Regions from separate parts of the Delftia sp. DT-2 genome, predicted to be linked through region 2. Evidence: riboswitches for the same ligand, from Rfam matches in the RefSeq annotation. Region 2 holds a riboswitch; the other holds the start of a gene.
What was found. A riboswitch is a leader RNA that binds a small molecule or an ion and turns the genes downstream of it on or off. The one in region 2 is predicted to bind cobalamin.

Region 1: linked by a shared signal. The riboswitch ahead of PO605_RS28960 (TonB-dependent receptor) and the one ahead of PO605_RS25915 (TonB-dependent receptor domain-containing protein) in region 2 are both predicted to bind cobalamin.

What each region holds. Positions count from the first base shown of each region.
Region 1 is NZ_JAQOTI010000024.1:52,238-55,630, forward strand. Features, by position in the region: gene PO605_RS28960 (TonB-dependent receptor) at 1-1,374, opposite strand, end outside; cobalamin riboswitch at 1,496-1,814, opposite strand; gene PO605_RS28965 (2OG-Fe(II) oxygenase) at 1,827-2,501, opposite strand; gene alkB (DNA oxidative demethylase AlkB) at 2,516-3,166, opposite strand; gene PO605_RS28975 (2OG-Fe(II) oxygenase) at 3,194-3,393, opposite strand, start outside.
Region 2 is NZ_JAQOTI010000017.1:97,778-101,170, forward strand. Features, by position in the region: gene PO605_RS25915 (TonB-dependent receptor domain-containing protein) at 1-932, opposite strand, end outside; cobalamin riboswitch at 1,003-1,228, opposite strand; gene PO605_RS25920 (hypothetical protein) at 1,325-1,714, shown strand; gene PO605_RS25925 (helix-turn-helix transcriptional regulator) at 1,826-2,017, shown strand; gene PO605_RS25930 (sulfite exporter TauE/SafE family protein) at 2,027-2,833, opposite strand; gene PO605_RS25935 (AraC family transcriptional regulator) at 2,962-3,393, shown strand, end outside.

The sequences.
Region 1 (3,393 bases), on a different contig from region 2:
GTGGCTGGCAAAGTCGTAGACATCGCGGCGCAGGCCGGCCATGGCCAGCCAGCGGTTGCTGATGCGCCAGGCATCCTCCAGGTACAGCGCATGCTGGGTCACGCCGGTTTCGGTCTTGGCCTTGGTGACATCGGGGCTGGCCCAGCTGCCATGCACGGGGTCCCAGGCCGAGACCGTGGACGAGCCGCCATAGGGCGAGTTGTTGGACAGCCGCAGGTTGATGCGTGCGGCCTCCCATCCCATGGCGATCTTGTGCGATCCCCGGTCCACGTTCAGGCCCAGGCGATTGCCGGTCTGCTCCAGGTCGTGCAGGATTTCGAGGTAGTCGGAGCGGCCCACGGTCCAAGTGGCGGGGTTGAGCGCGTAGGCCTCGATGTTGCGCCAGTGGCGGTCCGACTGCACGTGGTACAGCTCGTTGCGCACCGTCAACCAGTCATTGGCCTTCCATTGCACCTTGGCGCGCAGGCGCTCGTCGGCATAGCGCAGCACGCTGTCTTCGGCGTTGTAGTTGCGGTCGCGCAGGGACTCCACCACCTTGCCGTCCAGGCCCGGCGTGCCCCAGTAGCGGCTGGGCTTTTGCACGCTGCGGTCGGCAATCAGGTCGATCTGCAGGTCGCTCGTGGGCTCCAAGCGCAGCGTGCTCATGAACTTGCCGTTGCGCGACTGGTCCAGGTCGCGCTCGCCCGCGCTGCGCGCGGTGTAGCTGTCGATGCGGTAGCTGGCATAGGCGCCCAGGGCGCCGGTCACGCCCAGGCCCACGCGCAGCGTGTCGTCCGTGCCAGCGCCCAGCAGCACCTCGGCCGAGCTGGTGCGGCTGGGCTGCTTGCGGATGGCGTTGACGGTGGCGCCCATGGTGCCGCTGCCATACATCAGCGAGGCCGGGCCGCGCAGCACGTCGATGCGCTCGTAGCCCCAGCTGTCCCCGGGATAGGCCGTGGTGCCGGCGGCCACGCCCAGCACCATGCCGTCTTCGGCCACGCCCACGGAGTTCACGCCCGCAAAGCCGCGGCTGCTGAAGGACAGGCCGCCATTGCCCGGCGTGCTGCTGGACGTCAGGCCCACGGTGCGCGTGACGGCGTCCACCAGGGCGTAGTCGCCGCGCTCCTGCATCTGCTCGGCAGAAACACCATCCACGCTGGCAGGCACTTCCTGGTTGGAGACGCCGGTATGGCTGGCCGAGCGCGCAGGCTGGGCCAGTTGCTGGCCGATGCGTTCGGCCTGGCCGGTGACCTGCACTTCGGGCAGGACAGTCTGTGCCTGCACAGGAGCGGACAGGAAGGCGCAGGCCAGGGCCAGCGGGCTCAGCCGAAGGCAAAGGGAATCGGCAGCACGGGTGCTGGGAACGCAGGAAAGGGAGGAATGCATTTCGAACATCGGTCTTCGACCGCCTGATGCGAAAGCAAGGCACTGCCGCCTCTCCAGCCAGCGTGCAAGGATAGGGTGCAGGACATTGCCATCCGCACCCCGCAGACAGTCAAGAAAGCGCCCGCTCAGCGGGCGCGAAACGCAGCAGGCCGGTCTCCGGGCTCACAAGCGGCGCAAGGACATGCCTTGCGCCCAGCGCCCCGTCTTCCCAATCCACCCGCGAAAAGCTGCATGTTGCAGACCACGCCATGGACCAGTGACAGCCTGTCATCGCCCCTCCGCAGGGTTGCGGAGACTGGCGGGACAGGCGTGGAGCGCCTTGACTTGTTTACCGTTGCGGGGGCAGCCAAGGCCTGTGCCGGCAGCGCAAAAAGCATTTGCTGGCAGTCACCTTGTTCCCGTTTCATCCCCATGGCTGGCATGTGGACACCTGATGCACGGATGCCTTTGCAGGCGCGGCATTATAGCCAGCGGCCCGCGTCGGTAGCCTGCGGCGCGTCGTGCAGCAGCAGCTCCACACCCAGCCACTCGCCACGGTGAACGCGGCTGATGGCATGCCGCAGATGCACGCGGTAAAAGCCTGCCGCACCGCGCACCGGGCGCGGCCCCGTGGCGATGATGGCCGCATCCCCCAGGCCCAGCGGCAGCACCATGGGGCGCGATTGCATGCGCGGGCGCTGCTCGGTCATCACGAATTCGCCGCCCTCGAAATCCTGGCCCGGCCGGGACAGCAGCAGCACCAGCTGCAGCGGGAACACCGCCGCACCTTCGCTGTATGAGCGCAGCGGCGCATGGCCCGCCTGCGCCACATGCAGCAGGTGCGACTGCGGATGCATTTGGCCGCGCTGGTGGCCCAGCTGCCCGAAGGCCTCGAACGAGGCGGGCAGGGCAGGCTGCATGTCCATTTGGGCACGCCAGCGATTGGCAATGGCAAGCAGATGCCGGTACAGCACCGGGCGCCATGTGTCGAGGGAGGGCGGCAGGCCATTGCGCATGGCCGCCTCGCTAGCCAGGGCGCGGCTTTCATCCGCATTCAGCAGCCGTGGCAGCAGGCAATGGCCCTCTGCATCGAGCTGGGTGGCAATGCGGCCCCAGTCCAGGCCGGCGAAGCGATCACTGCTGTTCAGCCCATCCATGTCGACCCCGCCATTCAACCCGCCTTGCGAAACGTGAGATTGATGCGCCGCCCGCCCAGCAGCGGGTGGGGCTGGTCCTTGAGCGGCAACACGCCGTGGTGGCGCAGCCGATCCACGCCGCCCCAGACCACCACGTCGCCATGCTGCAACAACACCCTGGCCGTCTTGTCCGCGCGCGCAAGCCCTCCAAACAGAAATGTGGCCGGCATGCCCAGTGACACCGAGACGATGGGCGCGTCCAGGTCACGCTCGTCGCGGTCCTGGTGCAGAGACAGGCGGCTGCCGGGCAGGTACTGGTTGATCAGGCAGGCGTCGGGCGCGAAGCCCTCGAAGCCCGCAGCGGCGGCCGCTTCGCCCGCCAGCTGCGCAAACACGGCCGGCATGGCGGGCCAGAGCTGGCCGCTGACCGGGTCGATGGCGCTGTAGCGGTAGCCGCGCCGGTCGCTGGTCCAGCCCAGCGCGCCGCAGTTGGTCATGGCCACCGACATGGTGAAGCCGCCCGGCGTGACCAGATGGCGCAGCGGCGCCTGGGCCATGACGCCGTCCACCGCAGCCAGCAGTGGCGCCGCATGAGGCAGGGCGTGGCCGCGCAGCACCACGGACCGGGGACCAATGGGTTCGATGCCCATGGGAGATTCATCGGCAAAAAGATCCAGCGTGCTCATACCGGCCGTCCATCAAAGTGCGTCATATCAGAGTGCGTCATGAAAGATCAGCCCCACGGTATGGCGATGGCCGCTTCGGACGCGGCTGACGCCATGGCGCATGGCCGCGCGGCGGTAGCCTGAGCGCCGCCCCGGCACGGGCCGGTGGCGCACGGCCAGGACCAGCGCATCGCCCTGGTCCAGCGCCATCACATCGGCCCGTTGCCGGTCGCCATCGGCCTGGGTAA
Region 2 (3,393 bases):
TGGCTGTCGGTATGGGAGATCTGGACCACGCTTTTGTACATGGCGTTCCAGCCGGCCTGCCAGCGCAGGCTGCCGGTGGTGTTCTTGACCACGTCGTAGTCGTCGAACGGCGGCGGGCTCTGGTCGTAGTGGGTGCGCAGGCGGCTGTGCAGCAGGCTGGCGTCGATCTGGTGGATGCCCGTTTTGTAGCCCGCGTTCAGGCCCAGCGAGGTGTTGCTGTAGCCATCCTTGTCCGGGTTGGGCGAGAAGGTGTTGCCGGGGTAGACGTCGAAGCCGTCGCTGCGCTCGTCCGCCAGGTTCAGGCCATAGGTGAAGCCGTTGGCTCCGCCCTGGAATCCTGTGGCCAGCTTGCTGGTGCCCTGGTTGCCTATGCCGGCCTCGGCATAGGCGCGGGTCTGGCCGTCAGCCCGCTTGGTGAAGATCTGGATCACGCCGCCCATGGCGTCTGAGCCATAGATGGCTGCGGCCGGGCCGCGCAGCACTTCGATGCGCTCGATCTGCGCCAGCGGCAGGGTGGACCAGACCGCTCCGCCCTGCAGCTCCTGCGAGCTGTAGCGCACGCCGTCGACGAACACGGCCGTGTGCTGGTTGCTGGTGCCGCGCAGGTAGACCGAGGTGACCTGGCCCGGCCCGCCATTGCGGTTGATCTGCACGCCCGGCACCTGCACCAGCAGGTCGGCCACGCCGGTGGCGCCACTGCGGGCAATGGTCTCGGCATCGATCACGGTCATGTCGGCCGTGACCGTGCGCAGCGGCTGCTCGCTGCGCGAGGCGGTGACGACCACGGTGTCCAGCTGCGAGGACTGGGTTTGCGCCTGGGCCTGGCAGGCCAGCAGCGAGGCCAGGGCCAGGGCGGACATCCGAGGTGCGGAGAAAGCCGGAGGCGAGCGAAGGGCGGCGCCGTAGGCGCGCGCGAAGGCGAGGGTGTGCATGGATGCGGACCAGTTGCGCGCCAGCGACCCCGCCGGCACGGAAACCACAAAGACCGGCTGCGCTGCATGCGCGGCCGGCCGCCTGTTGGCCGGTATCCAGACTGGTGACGCACTCGCCAAGGCCTTCCCGGGCTGTACGCCCAGTGGCACGGGTTTGGCGGGGGCCGGTGCCATGCACGCGGCGTTTCACTCACTGTTGCGGGGGCAGTACATGCGGGCGGCTTGATCTGGCCGCCCCATGTTTCCCGTTTAACCGCAGCCCCTGGGGCTGCTGGCACCAACGGCGGCGATTGTACGGCGGGGCGTCCGGCAGGCATGTAAAGCTTGCTTGACATGTCTTTGACGGGCATCGCACAATGTCAAGCATCCTTTACACATGCCGAGATCCATCCATGAATCGAACCCTTGCCACCAACCGCCGCTATCAGAAGGAACTGGGATTTGCGCTGCTGCTGTACTCGGCGCTGCTTGTCGGGGCGCTTGTGCTGAGTGCCGACATGGAGGCGGGTGCCCTGCGCACGGCGCTGCTGCTCAGCCCCATGCTGGCGTTTGCGCTGGCTGTACGGGCCATCGTGCGGCTGGTGCGCGATACCGACGAGTTCCTGCGCAAGTCCATGCTGGAGCAACTGGCGATTGCTGCGGCGGGTACGGCGGGCATCACCTTCACCTATGGATTCCTGGAAGTGGCAGGTTTTCCCAAGCTCAGCATGTTCATGGTGTGGCCCTTGATGGGTGCGCTCTGGGTGGCTGCCTCGGTGGCTCACTGGCTGCGCAGCCGATGAGCTGTTCCGCCAAAGTGCCCCTCCCATGAAAAATGACCCCCGCGCTCCCCTTGCTGTGCAAGGTCCGCTGGCCCCCGAGGGGGTGCCTTTTCATCTTGGGGCGGCCCGGCGATGAAAAACACCATCCGTGAACTGCGCGCCCAGCGCGGCTGGAGCCAGGCTGCGCTGGCGGACCTGCTGGGCGTGTCGCGCCAGACCGTGAACGCGATCGAGACGGGCCGCTACGACCCCAGCCTGCCGCTGGCATTCGCCATTGCCCGGGTGTTCGAGACCCGGATCGAGGCGATCTTCCAGGAGGGTTGAGCGCAGCGCTCAGGCCACGATCATGACCAGCAGCACCAGGCCCAGCAGGGCCAGGTAGGCCTTGGCATGCAGGGCATCGGGAATGCGGCCGATCAGCGGGGCGGCCAGCCTGATGCCCGTCCATGAACCGGTCGTCAGCAGGGCAAAGGCCTGCAGGTCCACGTAGCCCACATGCCAGGCCCCCAGACCCGCGCCGTGCGATGCCAGCATGTAGGCCGCGGTGCCCGCCACGGCCATGGGCAGGGAAAGCGGGCTGGCCATGGCCGTGGCGGCCGCCATGCTGGCGCCGCGCCGGCGCATCAGCGGCACGGTCATCACGCTGCCGCCCACGCCCAGGAAGGCCGCGATCGCACCAATGGCCAGGCCCGCCGTGGCCGCCGCCTGCCGGCCCATTGGTTGCATGCCGGCGGCGGTGCCGTGCACGAAGCCCGGGCGCAGCAGCGCGTCGGCGATGGTCAGGGCCAGGTAGGCGATGAAGGCCCAGCGCACCCATTCCCCGCTGATCCAGGTGGCGGCCGCCGCGCCCGCCACGGCACCGGCCGCGATGAAGCCAGCCAGTGGCCGCACCTGATCCCAGGGCAGGGCGCCCGCGCGGTGCTGGCGCAGCGTGGCCATGGAGGCGCCAAAAATCATCACGCAGGTGGAGGTGGCCACGGCAATGTGCATGGCAGCCTGGCCAACGGCGGAGTCCGCGCCGTGGATGGAGGTCAGCAGCGCATAAAGCAGCGGAACGGCCACGAAGCCGCCGCCAAAGCCGAAGAGCACGGTGGTCACGCCGGCAAGCACACCGAAAGCCAGCAGCAGGAGAGGGAACACAGACAGTCCTTTGGAAAAAACGAGCAAGGACTGAACCTTAGGATGCCGCGGTTTGGCCTGCTTTCGCGGATGGGTCAATAATCCTTGAATTCCTGCCAAAGCCTGTTGGCTGTTTTCCAGACATTCCCATGCTCAACATCCCGCTGCATTCCGTGGACGCCGTGGCGCGCGATGTGCTGGCCATCGGCACCGACTACACGCCTGGCACGCTGCTGCCCACGCACAGCCACCGGCGTGCCCAGTTTCTCTACGGGATGAGCGGGCTGATGGAGGTGGAAACCGACGACGGTGCCTGGACCATCCCGCCCTACAGCGGCGTGTGGATTCCGGCCAGCAAGCCGCACAGCGTGCGCATGCAGGGCGTGAGCACGCGCAGCCTGTACATCGAACCGGCTGCTGCGCCCCGCCCGGGTGTGCACTGCGAGGCCCTGGTCGTCACCCCGCTGCTGCACCAGCTGCTGCTGTCCTGCGCCGACCTGCCAGCGCTGTACGACGAAGCAGGCCGCGACGGCGCCCTGGTCACGCTGGTGCTGCACGAGCTGGCCTCGGCCCGCAGCCTG